3 regions of the Clostridium sp. HMP27 genome follow, and region 2 is predicted to be linked to each of the others. Evidence: riboswitches for the same ligand, from Rfam matches in the RefSeq annotation. Region 2 holds a riboswitch; each other region holds the start of a gene.
The links. Region 2 has a riboswitch for lysine ahead of DP68_RS12985 (FAD-dependent oxidoreductase). Riboswitches for the same ligand answer to the same signal wherever they lie in the genome.

Region 1: another riboswitch for lysine. It lies ahead of DP68_RS11535 (Na+/H+ antiporter NhaC family protein); the one in region 2 lies ahead of DP68_RS12985 (FAD-dependent oxidoreductase).
Region 3: another riboswitch for lysine. It lies ahead of lysA (diaminopimelate decarboxylase); the one in region 2 lies ahead of DP68_RS12985 (FAD-dependent oxidoreductase).

The regions. Positions count from the first base shown of each region.
Region 1 is NZ_JMFY01000020.1:12,197-19,466, forward strand. Features, by position in the region: gene DP68_RS18965 (ferritin-like domain-containing protein) at 1-386, opposite strand, end outside; gene DP68_RS11530 (MFS transporter) at 525-1,748, opposite strand; lysine riboswitch at 1,921-2,095, shown strand; gene DP68_RS11535 (Na+/H+ antiporter NhaC family protein) at 2,246-3,994, shown strand; gene DP68_RS11540 (DUF378 domain-containing protein) at 4,049-4,255, opposite strand; gene DP68_RS11545 (hypothetical protein) at 4,461-4,811, shown strand; gene DP68_RS11550 (competence protein ComFB) at 4,890-5,159, opposite strand; gene thrC (threonine synthase) at 5,578-6,786, shown strand; gene DP68_RS11560 (hypothetical protein) at 7,019-7,270, shown strand, end outside.
Region 2 is NZ_JMFY01000026.1:31,763-39,032, reverse strand. Features, by position in the region: gene DP68_RS13000 (helix-turn-helix domain-containing protein) at 1-252, shown strand, start outside; gene DP68_RS12995 (inorganic phosphate transporter) at 331-1,329, opposite strand; gene DP68_RS12990 (DUF47 domain-containing protein) at 1,341-1,964, opposite strand; lysine riboswitch at 2,235-2,408, shown strand; gene DP68_RS12985 (FAD-dependent oxidoreductase) at 2,494-3,771, shown strand; gene DP68_RS12980 (hypothetical protein) at 3,813-5,183, shown strand; gene DP68_RS12975 (LysR family transcriptional regulator) at 5,262-6,167, opposite strand; gene DP68_RS12970 (coenzyme F420-0:L-glutamate ligase) at 6,297-7,270, shown strand, end outside.
Region 3 is NZ_JMFY01000012.1:74,658-81,927, reverse strand. Features, by position in the region: gene arsB (ACR3 family arsenite efflux transporter) at 1-281, opposite strand, end outside; gene DP68_RS05765 (arsenate reductase ArsC) at 326-736, opposite strand; gene DP68_RS05760 (metalloregulator ArsR/SmtB family transcription factor) at 775-1,146, opposite strand; gene trpS (tryptophan--tRNA ligase) at 1,302-2,312, opposite strand; gene DP68_RS05750 (desulfoferrodoxin) at 2,475-2,849, opposite strand; gene DP68_RS05745 (hypothetical protein) at 3,123-3,329, shown strand; gene lysA (diaminopimelate decarboxylase) at 3,389-4,684, opposite strand; lysine riboswitch at 4,803-4,970, opposite strand; gene DP68_RS05735 (M18 family aminopeptidase) at 5,090-6,391, opposite strand; gene DP68_RS05730 (cation diffusion facilitator family transporter) at 6,560-7,270, shown strand, end outside.

The DNA of each region.
Region 1 (7,270 bases), on a different contig from region 2:
ATTATTTCAAATAGCATATCTCTAAAGGTTCCAAGTGGAAGACATTTTTTAATATCTCTATATCTTTCTACGGCACTTAATTCTCCAAATAAAGCAACTCTAATACCATCTATATAGGATGCAGGTCTTTGAAAGGTTTTATCTTCAGAAGCTGTTATATCCTTATTAGTAAAGTATTTGTAAATTGCCCTAAACATTTTATTATGTTTAATTTCATCATTTCGTATACTTGTAATTATCATCTTTTCCTCATCTGTGGGAGCTGTACTTATAAGATAATTGTAAAATAACTCATCATTTTTCTCTCCTTGTACAGATTCCTTTATAATTTCTAAACATCTTTGAAGTGCAGGATTATCTAATGCAGGTTTTTTCTTAGAATCCATATCGTACAAAATGGTTTCCTCCTAAATAAATTAACTACAATATTATTTTATGCATTAGTCAAAAAACTGTACCAACCTATGGAAATAAGGAGGAAAATTTTAAGAGGTTATAAATAGATCACAAGCACTCAAAAGTAATTATATTATTTTTATTTTCAAAGATAAGAATAAATTAATAAGTGAAATAAAAGCTGCAACGATGAAAACATATTTATATCCCATAGCTGTCCATAACAATCCTCCTAGAAAGGGAATGGTCATAGCTATAACGTGATCAAAACTTGTTCCCGCAGATAAGGTAGGGGTTACATCATCAGGATCAACAGCTATCTTCTTTATATAAGTTGACCTGGCCATTTCTACAACACTTAGAGAGTTATCAATTACATAGCAGGCTGCAATAACAACAACTGCAATTCCTGTTGGAGCTACATCAGCAGCAAAGGAATAGCCAAGGCATATTACTATAAGAACTACTGCCTCTAAAGAGAGAACAAAGCGTTCACCTTTTATATCAATTGCATTTCCCACAATTGTTCTAGTAAGAATACTAACCATTGAAATTATTAATCCGAGTATTGCGAAAGTGGGTGGATCAAGGTGGTATACCTGAATAAGCACCCAAGGGGCAAAGGTCAAAAAGATCTGTTTTCTTGCCCCATTTACAAAGCTAAGGATATAGTATAAAGTATATTTTCTTCTAAACACAAATTTCACCTTTTTAACTGCAGGCTTTTTAGAAGTCATAAGTCCTAAAAATATAGCTGCAAAAATATAAAAAAAAGCGGCAATTATAAATGCAATTTTATAAGTAAGTCCAAGATATTTAAAGCCAAACCATACTATTGCATATCCTATAATTGTAGCAAATAAATTATAGGCACTATATCTGCCAAGTCTAGTGCCATAGCTTTCTTTTTCAGAAAGATTCATTCCAATACCTGCAGATAAAGGTAGAAAAATATGAGTTCCTAAACTTAATATCATCATCCATATAAGCATTGTTCCAAAAGTAGGAGAAAGTATACCTAATCCTACCATTCCTAATGATGCAAAGACCATGCCTACTATGGACATCCTTACGTCTCCAAGAAAGGATAGTACTCCTAAAACTACTACAATGAGTGCTCCAGGAAGTTCTCGTGGGAATTCTACTATACCTCTAGCTGAAGCTGATAAATTATATGAATCGCTTAAAAAGTTATTAAATACTGTAGAATTTATGCCACTAGCAATTCCAGTCAATATACCAACAATAAGAAATAATGAAAAATCCCTATCAGTTTTAAAGTTTATAAATATGTTATTAAGTCTATATAGGAGTTTTTTGTTATAGTTTTTAATTTCAACTTTCGAATCCATAAAATAATTCCTCCTCCATTTTTTGGGCATATTATTAAGTATATAATATGTAGAAATACAAATCAATTTCTAAAAGAGTAGTATATAAGGATATATTTACTAAGCTGAAATACTCAATTAGTATTGCATAATAATAAGGTGAATGCTATAATTTAATAAAAGTGAATATATGACGGACGATAGAGGTGCGATATTTAAGAGTATCTGTGTGGATATAAGCAATGGGAAACATAGTGAAAGGAAATATTGCCGAAGCGTATAGCTAAAGCTTTAAGGCTATATAGCTGGTTTTATTCATAATATGAGTAAAACTGTCACAAAGTAATTTGTGGAGAGCTATCATTCAAAGAGCATGCACTTTTAGTATTTAAGTGTATCGATGTCCTTGAGTGAAAAGTTTCAAGGGCTTTTTTGTTATGATGGACTCTCCTCCCAGAGTATTCACCTATTAATTAAATCTGAGGTTTAATTAATAAAAAATGAGGAGGAGAAAGATTATGAAAAAGAAAACTTTAATTTCAACACTTACCCTTTTATTTCTATTCGTATTAACTACTACAGTATTTGCAGCTGAACCAGATCCAGCACAAATTAATGCGGATAAATTTGGAATACTTACAATATTACCACCATTAGTTGCAATTATACTTGCCTTTGTTACTAAAAACGTAGTACTTTCCTTAACACTTGGAGTTCTTTCAGGAACATTCTTAATAAAGCTTTCAGGACATAGTATAGGATATGCAATATTTTATGGATTTCTAGATCTTATAAACAAAGTTAGGGATTCCTTAGCAGATCCGTGGAATGCAGGAATAATTTTACAATGTATGTCTATAGGTGGACTTATAGCAATAGTTTCAAAAATGGGTGGAGCAAAAGCAGTAGCAGAATCTCTTGCCAAAAAAGCAAAGACCCCAGTAAGTGCACAGATTATAACTTGGCTTTTAGGTATATTTGTGTTTTTTGATGACTATGCAAATTCACTTATAGTTGGACCTATAATGAGACCAGTTACAGATAAAATGAAAATTTCAAGAGAAAAACTTTCATTTATAGTAGATGCTACAGCAGCACCAATTGCAGGTATTGCTTTAATATCTACATGGATAGGATATGAAGTAAGTTTAATAAAGGATGGATATTCTCAAATAGGACAAAGTGTAAATGCATATGGAGTATTTTTAGAAACAATTCCATATAGATTTTATAATATATTAATACTAATATTTATAGTAGTAACAGCAGTTACTTTAAGAGAATTTGGACCAATGCTTAAAGCGGAAAGAAGAGCAAGATATGAAGGTAAATTATTATCAGATACAGCAAAACCTATGGTATCTTCAGAAGCTACAGGACTTGAGCCAAGAGAAGGAATTAAATTAAGTATTTGGAATGCCATAATTCCTATAGGCGTACTTTTAATAGGAGCCTTTGGAGGGTTTTATTTAGATGGATACAATACAATAATGGGTGGAGAAGATGAGGCTGTAAAAGCTATAGTAGCTTCAGCACCAGCATCTTTTGCAGCTATAAGAGAAACATTTAGTGCATCTGATGCCAGCATTGTTTTATTCCAAGCAGGAGTGCTTGCAAGTATCGTTGCTATGGCAATGGGGATATCAAAGAAGATATTTACATTAGGCGAAGCTATTGATACTTGGGTAGAAGGAATGAAATCATTAGTTATAACAGGAGTAATACTTTTACTTGCATGGTCTTTAAGTGGAGTTATAAAGGAACTTGGAACAGCTAAATTCCTAGTTGCTATATTATCAGACACATTACCAAAGTTCTTACTTCCAACTATAATATTTATAATGGGATCTATAATATCTTTTGCAACTGGAACTTCTTATGGAACCATGGGAATACTTATGCCACTTACAATACCATTAGCAAATGGTATTGCACCAGGGGACGCTCAATATATCATATTGAGTACCAGTGCAGTTTTAACAGGAGCTATATTTGGAGATCATTGTTCACCAATATCTGATACAACAATATTATCTTCTATGGGTTCAGCTTGTGATCATCTTGATCATGTTAGAACACAAATGTGGTATTCTTTATCAATTGGAGTAATAACAATAGTTTTTGGATATATTCCAGCAGGGTTTGGACTTCCAATAGTTGTAGTACTTCCATTAGGTTTAGTAGCAACTATACTTACGGTTTATATACTTGGAAAGCCGATTGAAAATAAAGAAGTAGAAAAAGCGTTCAAGAAAAGAGCAGTATAAGAAATGTAATAAATTTAAAAGTGCATTTTCAAAATTTGAAAATGCACTTTTGCTTTATCTAGGTTCTCTTTCATTATTTCTTCCAAAGAAAGATATTGCATATAATCCTGCTATGCCAACAAGAGAGTAAATTACTCTACTGAATGTGGTCATACTCCCGAATAATGCTGAAACTAGATTAAAGTCAAAGAAACCTATTAATCCCCAATTTATAGCTCCTATTACTACTAATATAAGTGCAATAACATCTAATCCCCTCATAATTACATCTCCTTTATAAGTAATTTTATCACATCTATATCTTTTCCAAATTCACTAACTTTATACTAAAGATTTTACTATTAATATTTAAAGTATAGCAGCATATAGTTAAGTATAATAACTTTTTAAAATTATTGTTGATATATTTGAAAAAATATACAATAATATATATAATAGTTGATTTAATATGAGAGGGGGTCATCAGATGTCAGGTAATTTAGGATATATATTAAGACTTGTGCTTTTTTCCTTTGTAGTAATTGTAATATATAATGTTTTAAAAATTTATGTACTACAAAAATTTAAGCCAAATAAGTGGTTAATATTTGGCTTAGCCATAGCAGCGTTAACAGGTCCATCTATCATAAGACCTGGTTTCAATACTACTATATGGGGATTAATTCCTTCAGGTATATTTGTAATATTATTTTTATGGTTTTTTGATTTATTTAATGAAGAAAGATATACAAGTAAAGGTCAAAAAAATAATATAAAGATAAAGCCTAAAGCAAAACCTAATAGGATAAAGGATAAGGAAAATAAAGATAACAAGTAGATAAAAATAGAGAAAAATGCAGTAAATAGCATTCTTTCTCTATTTTTTTATTGACAGATAGTTAACTTTTATTAGTTACTAATTTTGAAAATGTCTTGGATTTATAGATACAATTTCAATTGAGTTCATAAGTTCTTTTATTACATCAGTAGTAAATTGAGTTCTCAAATCATTTACCTTCGCATATACCAATCCTGTTTCAGTAGCTACATATAAAGGCTTTAAGTTATTTAAGGCTATAGCCTTTATATCCTCAACACATCGTGGACATGTACATATATCAGAATACTGGTCAAGAACATGAGGCAACAATTCATCAACTACAATCTCTATATAATTTTTAAGCATAATTAAATCCCCCCTTTAATATGCTTGCATCGTATTATTTCATTATTAATAATATTCATAAGTAGTTTTTATAAGTACTAAGAGACGATTTATTTATAAACAAGCCTTACTATAGCCCAAAATATAAGTACAAAAGATAATTTCATTTTTAATATTTCTCGTTGCATATTTAGGATGCCATATATTCAAGTTTACTTAAAACCTGAAACATTATTGAGATTAATAATATTATAAATGATAAACAGGTAATTATCTACGAATAATTTGTAAGAGTATAAAAATCGATAGTTTGAAAGAAGGATTTAGAAGAGACACATAGAATATTATTTAAGTAGCAGGAAAAATCAGAATATATAAACTTTTATCCGTTTAACCAAGGGATTTAGCATATATATTGTTTATTAAGGGAGGAATAAAAATGAGAGATATAAAAATGTACTGCACTAAATGTGGTAAGGAATATCCTATAAAAAATGTTCATCCAAGATGTGAAGAGTGTAATGAACCATTAGAAGTTGAACTTGTTAAAGAAGGAAAGATTAAAGAAGGAAATCCGCTAAGACAAACTATGCTTGAAAGATACAGCGACTTTTTTCCATTTGGCGAAGTAAATAATGATTTATCATTACATGAAGGATTTACTCCATTAATACCTTCTCCTAAGATAGCAAAAAAGGTAGGGGTCAAAGAGGTTTATTTTAAAACTGAAAGTCAAAATCCTACTTGGTCATTTAAAGATAGAGGAACTTTAGCTGGAATACAGCATGCATATAGTTTAGGATATAAAAAGGTAGGGGCAGTTTCTACAGGTAATATGGCGGTATCCGTTGCAGCTTACGGACAAAGAGCAGGGTTTGAAACATTTATACTTGTAGATAAAAATATCCCAGAAGAAAAATTAAACCCTGTGGCTATATATGGAGCTAACTTAATTAAGGTAGATGGAGACTATGGTAATTTATATTATGAAAGCTTAGAAATAGGTAAAAAGTATGGAATATACTTTATAAACTCTGATGTTACATATAGAGTTGAAGGCTCTAAGACTATAGCTTTTGAGATATGCGAACAGCTAAATTTTCAGGTTTCGGACTATGTTATAGTTCCAACTAGTGCTGGTGGAAATATAAGAGGAATACTTAAGGGCTTTGAAGAATTTAAACAATGCGGATTAATTGATAAAATACCTAAGATGATATGTGCACAGGCTTCTGGATGCTCTCCAATATTTAATGCTTTTAAGGATGATAAGGAAAATATCGAGAGAGTAATAGAACATGAAACTATAGCTCATGGCATAGAAAACCCATTCCCACCAAGTGGAAATGAGGTTTTAAGAAAGATAAGAGAAAATGGAGGCATATGTGTTGCTGTAACTGATGAAGAAATAGTTAAAGCGCAAAAGGAAATGGCTGAAGAAGGAATTTTCGGGCAGCCTGAATCTGCAGTTCCACTAGCTTCTATTAAAAAGTTAGTAGCAGAAGGATACTTAAAGGATACGGATACTGTTGCTTGTATAGTTACTGGTAGTGGCCTTAAATATACTGCAGCTTTCAAAAAACATGATCTTAAGACTTATGATTGTAAAATAGAAAATTTAAGTGACTTTATAGGAAAGTTTAAATAAACGTTGTATTTTCTATTATCCTAACTTGTAATTTAAGAATTTCTAAAATTTATAAGTGCTAAATACTAAGAATTTACAGAAATTAATGTCCCATTTAGGCAATTTGTAAATTCCAAAGTCTTTAGCACTTATTATATTTAGGAAGATTCAGGGATTTTTTATACTTCAAGTATGACATTAGGTAATTTTATACGTATAACAAGTATAGATCAAATTTAAAGGAGGAAAGTTTATGAAATTCAAAAGAGGATTTACGGGGATTTTATCTCTCGCCATCTTAGCAGCGTCTACATCTACAGCTTTTGCAGCTAGTAGGGATAATCTAAAACTAATTAACTATATTAAATTAATTGGTAAGGTTGTTCCAATAAGTAGTGAAGTAAAAGAAGAAAAACAATATAATTTTAAATCTTTTACTGGAACAGTTAAAACAGTAACAGATTTTCAAGGAGCTAAAAAGGATTTAAAATATGTGTTGGTAGAA
Region 2 (7,270 bases):
CATATTTTATTTTGGTTATGGAAATCAAATGTTTTGAGATATGGCCAATTAAAAAAAGCTTTGGGTAATATTACACATAAAATGTTAAGCAATCAGTTAAAGGAATTAGAGGCAGATGGATTAATTATTCGCAAGGAATATCCTCAAGTTCCTCCAAAGGTGGAATATAGTTTGTCAGAAAAGGGCCTATCCCTTATGCCTGTTATGCAATCACTTTGTATTTGGGGACATGACCATATTGAAGAAAATTAGTGTACCTAACTAAAATAAGCACCTGCAGTATTGCAGATGCTTTCCTACTTCCACTTGCCACTTGCCATGTGGGTGGCACTATAAAAACATACTCATTATCATATATATAACTGCAGCTAATGCCGCTGATATTGGAAGTGTAATAAACCAGGTTATTATCATTCTTTTTCCTGTATCCCATTTTACTGCTCTTACTCTGTAGGATGTACCTACTCCCATTATGGAAGATGATATAACATGGGTTGTACTAACTGGAAGACCAATTTTAGATGCTCCAAATATTACTAAAGCTGATGACAAATCTGCTGCTACACCGTTAACAGGTTTTATTTTCATAATTTGTGTTCCAACGGTTTTAATTATTCTCCACCCTCCAACGGAAGTACCCAGTGCCATTGCTGTGGCACAGGCTAACTGTACCCAAAGTGGAATATCTCCAGATTTTATCAAATTGTTGCTTACAAGTGCCATTGTTATTATTCCCATAGATTTTTGAGCATCATTTGTACCATGAGCAAAAGCCTGAATTGCTGCTGTAATGGCCTGAACCCTTCTAAATCCTATATTAGTTCTAGAAAGATTTAGGTTTTTAAATACGTTCTTAAAAATAGTAAACACAATGTAACCTACTAAGAAAGCAAGTATTGGTGATACTAAAAGCGACTTAATTATTGATGTAAATCCTTTAAAGTTTATAGAGCTTACCCCTGCTGCTGCTATAGCTGCACCTGCAATTGAGCCTATAAGTGCGTGGGATGAACTACTTGGTATTCCAAAATACCATGTAATAAGATTCCAAGCTATGGCAGAAACAAGTGCCGCAAGTATAACTACCGATCCGTTTGCTATAGAGTCCAAGTTTACTATATCCTTTGCAATGGTTTTTGCAACTCCAGTGAAAGCTATAGCTCCTATAAAATTCATTAATGATGCCATTATAATTGCACGTCTTGGACTTAATGCCTTTGTGGATACAGCTGTTGCAATTGCATTTGCAGTATCATGAAAACCATTAATAAAGTCAAAAGCTAATGCAAGAACAACGGTTAAACCGATTATAATATATGCTGTACTCATCTTATTTCTCCTTACGCATTCTTCATTACTACTGTCTCAAGGGCTTTACTAACCTTTTTGCATTCATCCGCAGTATTTTCAAGAAGTTCATATATCTCCTTATATTGAATGAGTTTAATTGCATCCTTTTCTTTTTCGAAAAGCTCTTTTATTGCCTTTCTTTCAAGAATATCACATTTGTGTTCAAATTCTTTTATTTTAACTGAATGTTGTCTAATTTCTGTAAGCTTTTTGTGTGAAAGCAATTCTACAGCGTTATGTATTTCAATTATGCATTTGTTTAATAGCTCACTAAATTCAATCATATAATCGTGTATTTGATATATGTTAAACATATAAAAGCGAGCTGCACAATGCTCAAGACCATCAAGAACTTTATCCATGTGAACTGCAAGTTCCAAAGCATCTTCACGCTCAATTGGAGTAATAAAGCTATTGTTTAACTCCTTTATTATTTCATCAACTATGTTATCACCCTTATGTTCATAGTCTTTCATTTGCTTTTGAAATTCATCCAAATGCCTTTCTTCCTTTATCTTAAAATCAACAAAATATTGTCCTCCCTCTTTTAAGTTGGCAGAACTGTCTAAAAGCATTGAAAATAGTTTATCTTTCTTTCCTTTGTTGAAATTCATGATTATTTCTCCCTTCCCTGTACTATATAAAATAATAGACCATAAGTATTTTATCACTTTTTGTCGCATTTTTAAACATCAAAATAACAAACATGTAACATTAAATTAACACCCTATTCATATTTTATCGAAATTTCTTTACTATTTCCAAGGCTGATAGCACCACTTATCTTTCTAGCTACTTATCAATTCCAATTTTAACCAGGGGTCTAACTCCAAAAATATATTGCATGTTTATCCACCCCATGTTATAATTATCACAATTTAATACGAGTAGATAGAGGTGGGCCTGACAAGAGTAAATAAGATGAGGTATAAGAGATATCGTTGATTCTTATTGAAAGGGGATGGCCCCGAAGGGTGAATTTTCTCTTAAATTCATACCTGGTTTACGTATTAACAGTACGTGGACTGTCACCTATTTGGTGGAGAGCTATCGTTTTGTGAGTGTATATTGTTTTTTTGTCGAACAAGGCGGTTGGTTATCCAATTGCCTTTTTTATTTTTAGCATTATTTAAGGAGGAAATTATGAAAAAAATTGTTGTAGTTGGAGGCGGATGGGCTGGTTGTGCAGCAGCCATTAGTGCAAGAAAAGCAGGTGCAGAGGTAACAGTTTTAGAAAGAACAGATATGCTTCTTGGCACAGGACTTGTTGGCGGTATTATGAGAAACAATGGTAGATATACTGCTACAGAAGAAATTATAGCTATGGGCGGTGGCGATTTATTTGAAATATGTGATAAATGCTCAAGGCATACTAATATAGAATTCCCTGGTCACAAACATGCAAATCTTTATGATATTGCCAAAACTCATGGGGAAGTTTTAAGACATATGATAAACCTAGGTATAAAGGTAGTATTTAAAGCAAGAATAACTAAGCTTCACATTGCTCATGAACGCATATTAGATGTTCAAGATGGAAATGGTAATGTATTTGAAGCCGATGTATTTATCGATACAACTGGTACAGCAGGACCAATGAATAACTGCTCAAAGTATGGTAATGGATGTGCAATGTGTATATTACGTTGTCCAAGCTTTGGTGGAAGAGTAAGTATCACAGGGCTTGCTAATATAAAAGAATCTATGGGTAAAAAAGCTGATGGATCCATCGGAGCTATGAGCGGTTCTTGTAAACTTTATAAAGAATCACTTTCAGAAGAAATTCAAAAGACCCTTAATGAAGAAGGCGTAGCAGTTATCCCTCTTCCTAAGGAGCTTATTGAAGATCACCTTGATGTTAAGGCTTGTCAGCAATATGCCCTTCCTCAATTTAAAGACAACATAATACTTTTAGATACTGGTCATGCAAAGCTTATGACACCATATTATGATCTTGAAACATTAAGAAAGATACCTGGTTTTGAAGATGCCAGATATGAAGATCCTTATACTGGTGGAAAAGGCAACTCTATGAGATACTTTGCAATGGCTCCAAGAGATAATTATCTAAAGGTTGAAGGAGCAGAAAATTTATTCTGCGCTGGTGAAAAAGCAGGTCTTTTAGTTGGACATACTGAAGCAATTGTAACCGGAACTCTTGCAGGCCTTAATAGTGTAAGACATTCCTTAGGAATGGAATTGCTTGAACTACCTGATTGTCTTGCTACTGGGAATGCTATTTCCTATGTTAAAGAAAAAATGTCTACACCTGAAGGAATGTCAAAGAAATATACATTCTCAGGATCAGTGTACTTTGAAAGAATGAAAGAACTTGGTATATATATAACAGATTCCGCTGAAATAGCTAAAAGAGTTGAAGAATGCGGCGTTAAAAATATATTTGCTGCTAAGTTATGCTAATAAATCGTGCAAATAATCATAAATCGGAGGAATAATTAATTATGATTTCATTGGGGCTACTTCATTATATTTATATTGCTATGGTTTTGGTAATCATCATAACCATGGGTTTTAAGAAAGATACAGTACTTCCTTGCATAATAGGGCTATTTATAATAGGATATGTTTCTTCTGGAAGCATCGTTAAGGCTGTACAAGTTATATTTAATTCTCTTATAGCTTCGGGAAAAGAATTTTGGAGCATAATCACTATTATATCTCTCGTTGTTGCAATGTCTAGGGCTCTTCGCGATATAGGGGCAGATGAACTTATGATGAGTCCTATAAAAAAACTCATGATAAATAAAAATGTTGCCTTTTGGAGTTTAGGTGTTGTAATGACAGTTGTTTCTTTAATTATATGGCCTTCACCTGCTGTGGCGCTGGTTGGTGCGATAATGCTTCCAGCTGCTCTAAAGGTTGGACTTCCTGCAGTTTGGGCCGCTTCTGCCATGAATTTATTTGGCCATGGCATTGCATTATCTGGGGACTATTTTATTCAAGGAGCACCTTCTATAACTGCAAAGGCAGCAGGCCTTAAAAATGCCAGTTCAGTAATTAGTGCAAGTATACCTCTTTGGATAACCATGAGTATAGTAACAACATTAACTGCATTTTTTATGATGAGAAGAGACTTAAAAAACTGTCCAGAAATAGCTGCTACTCTTGAAGTTACTACAAATAAAACTTTAGATGCTTCTTTTGGTACAACTTTTGTGGCATTTGCTACTCCATTAGCTTTCTTACTAGATGCATATTTAATGTTTAAGTACGAGCTTCGTGGAGGGGACTCTACTGCGCTTATTGGTGGTACTGCAGTTATTATAATGTCAGTGGTTGCTGTAATTGAACATAAATTCTCAGATTCCTTTGAAAAAGTTACTGATTACATAAGAGATGGTTTTACATTTGGAATAAAAATATTTGCTCCAGTAGTGGTAATAGGGGCTTTCTTCTTTCTTGGAAGTGAAGGAATGGCAAAGGAAGTTTTAGGACCTAATGCTACAGGTCTTTTAACAGATATAGGATCATATCTTGCTCAGAAAGCACCACTTTCAAAGTTTCCTGTGGTGTTAATACAAGCATTTGTCGGTGCAATCATTGGTCTTGATGGTTCAGGTTTTGCTGGTCTTCCACTGGTAGGTTCTTTAGCGCAGACTTTTTCTCAAGCTATAAGCATAAATAAAGAAGGTCTTGCAGCTCTTGGACAAATATCTACTGTATGGGTAGGCGGAGGAACAATAATCCCTTGGGGAGTTATTCCTGTAGCTGCAATATGCGGTGTTGAACCTCTAGATTTAGTGAGAAAAAATATGATACCTGTAATGGTAGGATTTGCTGCAACTATTATTGTTGCAATGATTATATTATAGATACTAAGTAAAATATGATAATCTCCTAAAAAGTAAGCATGTGCTATAAAGCCATGCTTATTTTTATAATTATATATTTCACTTGCCACTTGCCATGTGGGTGGCACTTTCTAGTATCTCTAGAAACTTTTTTGAAGCTGGAGAAAGAGATGCATTTTTTGAAAAACAAACACCTATACTTCTTTTAGGTATTTCTTCAACTGTTTCAACTTCATATAAAATACCACTTTTTAAATATTCCTGTGAAAACTCTTTAATAACACAAGCTAAGCCTAAATTTATTTTTGCAAACTCTAATAATAAATCATGAGATCCAAGTTCAATTTCCGAGGAAATTTCAATGCCCTTTGATAGGATATACTTTTCCACATATCTTCTTGAATTTGATTTATTGTCAAGTAATATCAATGGTAATTTTGATAACTCCTCAAAACTTAAAGGCATGGATAGTGTATCCTTGAACTTATCCCCGCAAACAAAAACGTCCTGTACATCCATGCATTTTTTTGTTACTAAAGAATGGTCTTCAATTGGGAAATTACATATTGCAATATCAATTTCTCCTGACTTGAGCATTGCACAAAGTTCTAAAGTTGTTCTATTTACAATCTTTAGCTTTATGCTTGGATAGTCACTATGAAATTTATCTAAAAAGGTTGGCAGGAAATATCGTGAAATAGCATCCCCCACCCCTATTTTTAACTCCCCCAGCATTATATTTTTTGATTCTAATAGTTTTTCTTCCCCTATATTAATTAAATTTATAGCAGAATTTGCATACTCAAATAGAAGCTTTCCCTCATTAGTAAGAACTACCCCTTTAGGTGTTCTAGTAAAAAGTCGCACCTCAAGGCCTTCTTCCAGTTGCATAATGGCTTGGCTCACAGCAGGTTGAGTCATATACAGTGCTTTTGCACCTTTAGAAAAACTTTCATGCTTTGCCACTTCACAAAAGACCTTATATAAATCTAATTTACTGATCATATAACCGCTCCTTATATACCACATTATATATATTTATTTTACTTATACCACAAATGTGTTGTATAGTACAAGTATGAGTGTTAAATAATAATTTTTACATAAATACACAAAATTTAAGGAGAAATGAAAATGGAAAGAATTGTTGGAACTGTAGTTAGAGGCCTTCGTGCCCCAATCATCAAAACAGGAGACGATATTGCAGAAATAGTTGTAAACACTGTATTAAAGGCTTCAGAAGTAGAAGGCTACTCTATTAATGATAAGGATATTGTTACTGTAACAGAATCAATAGTAGCTCGTGCTCAAGGGAACTATGCAACTATAGATAACATTGCTCAGGATGTAAAAGCAAAGTTTGGTGACGACACAATAGGTGTAATATTCCCAATTTTAAGCCGTAACCGTTTTGCTATCTGCCTTCGTGGTATTGCAAAGGGAGCTAAGAAAATCGTTTTAATGCTTAGCTATCCATCTGATGAAGTAGGTAATCACTTAGTAGATATAGACGAGCTTGATGAAAAAGGAGTTAATCCTTGGACAGATGTTTTAACTGAAGAAGAATTCCGTGGTCATTTCGGATATAAGAAACATACTTTTACTGGTGTTGATTATATTGATTATTATAAATCTTTAATTGAAGAGTACGGTACTGAATGTGAAGTTATCTTCTCAAACAACCCAAAAACTATTTTAAATTACACAAAAAATGTTCTTACTTGTGATATTCACTCAAGATTTAGAACTAAAAAGATATTAAAAGCAAATGGTGGAGATAAGATTTACAGCCTAGACAATATTTTATCAGCATCAATAGATGGCAGTGGTTATAACGATGCTTATGGTCTTTTAGGTTCAAATAAATCAACAGAAGAAAGCGTTAAGCTTTTCCCACGTAATTGTCAGCCTATAGTTGATAAAATACAAGCAGTTCTTAAAGAAAAGACAGGTAAAACTGTAGAAGTTATGGTTTATGGTGATGGAGCTTTCAAAGATCCAGTAGGTAAGATTTGGGAACTTGCTGACCCAGTTGTATCACCAGCTTATACATCAGGACTTGAAGGTACACCTAGCGAAGTTAAATTAAAATACCTTGCTGATAATAA
Region 3 (7,270 bases), on a different contig from region 2:
CAGTTAGTAACGCAAGTTACTATTAATCCTTTTGGTTTCTTTGTTGCATTTACGATACTTGAAAAATCAATTTTAAGCATCATAGGATATATCATAAGCCATATTAATATAGCCGTTGGTATAGATACATTATAATATTCAAATTTATTAAGGGTATTTGGTATAATTGGCATGAATTTACCAATAAGTATTCCTACAACAATGCACAACGCTACCCAAATAGTAAGATATCTTTCAAATACTCCAAGGGCCTTACCGCCTTCTTTATTTTCAGTAGTCATTTAAAATCCTCCTTTTACCACTCCAGTGGTGCGATTTTTACCAATTATAACTTAATCTCATTGTTTTCAATCCTTCTTGCTAAATCTTTTATTTTCTCTTCAATAGTTCTTGCAGTTTTTATAAATTCTTCATCACTCTTACCTGATGGGTCATCTAGTCCCCAATCCTCTACGTGTTTTGCTGGTAAATACGGACAAACCACATTACATCCCATCTTTATAACAATATCTACCGCTGGTATATCATCTAATAGCTTAGATTTTTGCGTTTCATTCATATCTACATTATATAAATCTTTTATGATTCTTACTGCATCCTGATTTATTTGTGGTCTAAGCTCTGTCCCTGCTGAGTAGGACTCAAATATATCAATTGCAAATAACTTTCCTAGCGCCTCTGCCATTTGTGATCTACAAGAATTGTGTACACATATAAATGCTACCTTTGCTTTCATAAAATCATCCTCCGTATTGTAATATTATTTATTTCAAGTTAATTATTAAAGCAAACCTTACCTTCTTTTAAGTCATCGCAACTTAAGTTACTTTCTCTATATTTCATTAACCTTTCATAATCTATTCTGCACTGATTTAACTTGATAGCATGCTTTTCAATTATCTGTTTTAAAAAAGGAAACTCTTTAATTGTATCTTCATTTATTTTGTAATAAACATACTTAGCTACCTTGTAATAATCTAGAATTTTTGCATTTGTTAATTTGTTTAGATGTCTCGATGCATTAGACTGGTTTATATCAAGTAAAACCTCTATTTCACAAACACATAAATCTCCTTCTTTGAGTATATTAAGTATTCTCATACGTGTTTCATCAGATAATGCTTTCATCACCTGTATTAAATCCAACTTTCTCACTCCTTATATTATCATATTCGTTTATAATCATATGATATACAAAAACTATGTATTTTGCAACCCCTTTAAATAAATAAAGTGCATGCTTAATAAAAACGAGCATACACTTTTATACATTATATAATTTTCTACTAATAGCATTTTTATTATCTTGATACTGGTATAAATCCTATCTTCTTTTGCATCTTTCTAAGGGTTTTATTTGCTACGTAGCTTGCCTTTTCTGCTCCCTTTTTATAAATACTTTCTAAGTATTCCTTATTTGCTACCAAATCTTTTACTTTTTTCTGTATTGGCTCAAGTTCCATAACTATTGCTTCTGCTACGTCCTTTTTAAACTGAGCATAACCCTGGCCTTCATATTCCTTTTCTATTTCTTCCATAGTTTTTCCCTTAATTACACTTAAAATAGTCATTAAGTTCTTAACTCCTGGCTGCTCATCGTTATATTTAACTACCCCTAAGCTGTCAGTTACTGCTCTAGATACCTTTTTTCTTATTACTTCTGGTGGGTCCATTATAAGTATATATGAATTAGGATTATCAGAGGACTTAGACATCTTTTTAGTTGGCTCTTGAAGATCCATAATCTTAGCTCCTGCCTCAGGTATATATGGTTCTGGTATTTTAAAAGTTTCACTGTATGTATTATTAAATCTTTCCGCAACATCACGAGTTAACTCTAAGTGCTGCTTTTGGTCCACTCCCACCGGCACTAAATCTGCTTGATATAAAAGTATATCTGCTACCATAAGCACTGGATAATTAAAAAGACCTGCAGAAATATTATTTCCATATCTTTGAGACTTATCTTTAAATTGTGTCATTCTTGATAATTCACCCATATAGGTATTACAGTTTAAAAGCCATGCTGCTTCTGCATGAGCTGGTACATGGGATTGTATGAATAAAGTATTCTTTTCTGGATCTATCCCCGCTGCAATGTATATAGATAAAACTTCTAAAGTTCTTCTTCTTAAATCCTTTGGTTCTTGTTTTACTGTTATAGCATGCATATCAACTATGCAATAGTAACAATCATATTGGTCTTGAAGCTTTACCCAGTTTTTTAACGCTCCTAGGTAATTTCCTAAAGTTAATTCACCAGAAGGCTGTATTCCACTAAATATAACTTTCTTTTGTTCTGTCTGCTCCATTGTAAATTCCTCCATTTTATAATCTTCTCATTTACGATAATATGTTACATTTATATGTTATTCCTTAATATACTATTATAAAACTAAAATCCCTATATAACAATTATTTTGTTATATAGGGATTATTATATACCTTAATTATTTTTATTAATCATCAATAAACTATTTTTTCCATAAACCATGCAAATTGCAATATTCCCTAGCTGCAATTATTTCTTCATCAACTTTAAAGATAGCTTCTGGCTTTTCGCCTACTTTTAAATACTTTCTATAAACTTTATCAACTGTTAGAACTTCTATCCATTCTATATGATGTTCTTCTAGCATAGGATGCTCAACTTCTCCTATCTTTACTAAAACGCCACCTTCGATCTTTTCTATTACAGGAACATGTTTTTCCTTTGCAGCATCTACTGTATTTTCCTTAAGATGTATCATTTCTTTACCGCAGCATACTAAAGTACCTACTGATTCATGTACCACTTCAACTATATTCCCACAAATTCCACATTTATAAATTTCATTTAACTTAGTCATTTTATAATCCTCCCTATTAATAATAATTATTACCCTATTATTATTATTCTATAAAGCATCATTTTATCCTTCTTAATTAAAATATTTATTTATTTAACTTTTTTTATACTTTATGAACATATTATGAATATACCAATTTAATATACCTCCAAAATTAAAACATATACTTAAAATAAAAGTAATTTTTTTTAATAGCTGTGGAATACTAATCTTGAGGATAATATATTTTCCTCTATTTAAATTCTCCAAACTAATTTATAAGGAGGGATTTCCATGACAGAAAAGAATAGTGGATATCTCGCAATGGACAGGGACTATTTAGAAGCTCCACAAAAGATAGTTAAATCATATTCTAAAACTGATTATACAAAATTGCCGGACAATGTACGAGACCCAATTGTGGCAAATAATATAGCCACCTGGGAATTTGACAACACCTCTCAAGAATTAGCTGCCGACAGCGACTTATTCTTACAGTAAAAAAGTGTAAGGAGAAATTTCTCCTTACACTTCAATTTTTTAAATACTAAAACTAATATTTAAAACATTTCATTTCCAATTAAGTCCTCATAGCTTTGTCTTTTACACACAAGTCTTGCTTCTCCATCTTTTACAAATACAACAGCTGCTTTAGGTATCTTATTATAGTTACTGCTCATGGAATATCCATATGCACCAGTTGTAAACATTGCTAAAACATCTCCACTTTCAGAGTCTGCTATATTTGTATCATTTATAAGTATATCTCCAGACTCACAACACTTACCCGCTATAGTTACAAAGTCATTTTTTTCATTTTCCATTCTATTTGCAACAACACACTCATATTTAGCATTATATAACGCAGGTCTTATATTATCTCCCATTCCTCCATCTACTGATATATATTTCCTTACTCCTTGAATATTTTTTGTAGATCCTATAGTGTAAAGAGTTATCCCTGCATTTCCCACTATAGATCTTCCAGGTTCTATAGTAAGCATTGGAAGCTTTATCCCTAATCTCTTATGAGCTTCATCTGCTTTATTTATTATAGTTTCACAGTATTCCTTAGTACTTCTTGGTTCATCTTCTTCTGTATAATAAATTCCAAACCCACCACCTAGGTCTAGCTCTTCAATTTCATAGTTAAATTCATCTTTTATAGTTTTTATAAATCCCATCATTATTTCTACTTCATCTTCATATGGTGATAAGTCAAAAATCTGAGAACCAATGTGGCAGTGTAACCCTGCAAGTTCAATACCAGGGAGATCTAACGCCATGTTAACTCCTTTTAAGGCATCTTCATTTGATAAAGTAAATCCAAATTTAGAGTCTATCTGACCGGTTTTTATATAATCGTGAGTATGCGCTTCTATCCCTGGAGTTATTCTTAATAGTACCTTTTGAACTTTATTTTTTCTTGTTGCAATTTTATTTATTTGTTCTAGTTCATAAAAATTATCTACTACAAATCTTGAAACTCCATAATCTATTCCCATTTCTACTTCTTCTAGAGTCTTATTGTTTCCATGAAAATAAATTTTATCTGCTGGAAAGTTTGCCTTCATAGCAGTGTATAGCTCTCCGCCAGATACTACATCTAAACAAAGACCTTCTTCTTCAATTAACTTACACATAGCTAAAGTCAAAAATGCCTTTCCCGCATATGCAACCCTATTGTTTGACTCATTTACTTTAAAATACTTGTAATAATCTTTGCATGTGTTTCTCATAAGCCCCTCATCAAAAACATACAAAGGAGTTCCGTATTTTTCGGCAAGCTCAACAGTGCTTATTCCACCTATATAAAGTGTATTTTCTCTTATTTCCATGCTTCCAAATAAATTCATAATGTTGCCCCCTAAACTTTTATTGTGTTTGAGTTATTTCTTAAAATCAAATAAATCTTACAAAAAAACAAGCAGCTAAGGTTATACCTATAGCTGCTTTTTAGCTTCTATTGTATGTAACCTCTGTAGCTCTCCACCATTATAGTGACAACTTTGCATATATTTTATACAAAGCCAGAAGATAACTTCCTACATTATTCTTCTTCGGCTATAATTCCTTTCTTTATTCCTCATCGCGCGGCCGCTAAGAATAAATACTATTAATTACAGCACCTCTACCCCAGGTATATTTATTTTTTCTTTTTAGTTTATCACATTAGAGTTTTAAAATCAACATAAACTTCAGAACTATCTCAAATGAATTGATGCATGCTGCTTTATAATATAATCCATAATCTCTATATGTTATATAGAATAAAATCCTTCAAAGCTTTTACATATATAGTAATGATCATCTACTCCGCCAAGCTCTCTTATAGAATGCATTGCAAGTATTGGAGTCCCTATATCTACAGATGGAATATTCACATGAGACCAAGATATAGGTCCTATAGTTGAACCTCCTCTTGAGTCAGACCTATTTACAAATTTTTGAACAGGAACACTTTGTTCTTTACATATCCCTTCATAAACAGCTGAACTATAAGCATCTGTAGTATAACTGAAGTTAGCATTTATTTTAATTACAGGTCCCTTATTTATTATAGGTCTATTAGTAGGGTCTGTTTTTTCTTCCCAGTTAGGGTGTACCGCATGAGCTAAATCTGAAGATATTATGAAGGAGTTTGCCAAAGTTCTAAAATATGCTTCCTTCCCACTTTGCTCCTTTTCTACTATTCTTTCTAAAATACTTGATAAGAATATAGAATCTGCTCCTTGTTTTGTAGTACTTCCTATTTCCTCATTATCAAAGCACACTAAAACATTTGTTGCGATCGATGGCTTTGAATTTATAAGGGCTTCTAGAGCTGCATGCACCATAGCCAAATCATCTAATCTTCCACTGGATATAAACTCATCATTTACTCCCATTATACAGCCCTTTTCATATTCATATAAAAACAAATCAAAATCTAGTATCCCACTTTTATCTATATTCAATTCCTTTGCTATAATGTTTAGCAAGAAATCTTCCTTCGAAAGCTTATCATTAATCATTCCAACCAAAGGTAATGTATGCTTTTGGGCATTTATTTCAAATCCCTTATTTACCTCTCTGTTCATATGTATAGCTATGTTAGGAATTATAAGTATTGGCTTTTTTATATTTACCAATTTACAATTTGGTTTCAAAGGATTATTGGATTTTAAAATAACTCTTCCTGCTATAGACAATGGTCTATCCATCCAAGTATTTAAGATTGGTCCCCCATAAACCTCCGTATTTAACTTTAAATAATTCCCCTCTGATGTCATTTCAGCATGAGGTTTAACTCTGAAGGTTGGAGAATCTGTATGTGCTCCTACTATTCTAAATCCATTTTCTACAATACTTTCTCTTCCTACAACAAATGCTGTTATTGCTGAATTATTTTTTATTACATAATACTTTTCTTCAGCTTTTAAATTCCACTGCTCTGTTTCTTTAAGTTCATTAAATCCATTTTCATCTAGAATGCTCTTCACAGTTTCTACAGCATGAAATGCCGTTGGGCTTTTATATATAAAGTCTATCAAATCCTTAGCTAATGTAACTTTATTCTCCATCCACAATCAACCTTTCTTTCACTTTAATTGAAAATTTAATAAATTTAGCATAACATAATTATGTTCTTCTTTCAAATAATAGATAATAGTTAATTGGTAATTGTTAATTGGTAATTGTTAGTGGTATAATCTATAATTGTATTTAATTAAAGTTACGAGGTGTTTAGAATGGTTTCTCAATTATTAGTTAAGCGTTTTATAAAAGACTCTGAAAATATTGAAAATGAAAAAGTTAGAAACTCCTATGGATTTTTAGGAAGCATTATTGGAATAGTAGTTAATGCTATACTTTTTGGAGTAAAACTTGCAGTTGGAATTGTATCTGGAAGTATATCAGTTACCGCAGATGCCTTTAACAATCTTTCAGATACCACTTCTTCTATAATAACTATGCTTGGATTTAAGCTGGCTTCTAAACCTGCAGATGAAGAGCATCCCTTTGGTCATGGGAGAATAGAGTACTTATCTGGACTTATAGTATCCTTTATGGTTCTCTTAGTAGGATTTGAATTTGTAAAGTCTTCCTATTCAAGAATTATTAATCCTACTCCTGTAAAATTTGAAATCATCCCATTTATCCTTATTGTTTTATCTGTATTTACAAAAGTATGGCTTAGCAGATTTAATAAATATATCGGTAAAACTATAAATTCCTCAGCTCTTCAAGCTTCCTCTATGGATGCATTGGGAGATGTTTTTACCTCAAGCTGTGTAGCATTGTCATTACTATTATCTAAATGGATTGCTTTTCCTATAGATGGCTATATAGGAATGCTTGTATCATTATTTATACTTTATTCAGGATATTCACTAATAAAAGATACCTTAGATCCTCTTTTAGGTACTGCACCAGATTCTGATTTAGTTGAGAAAATAACA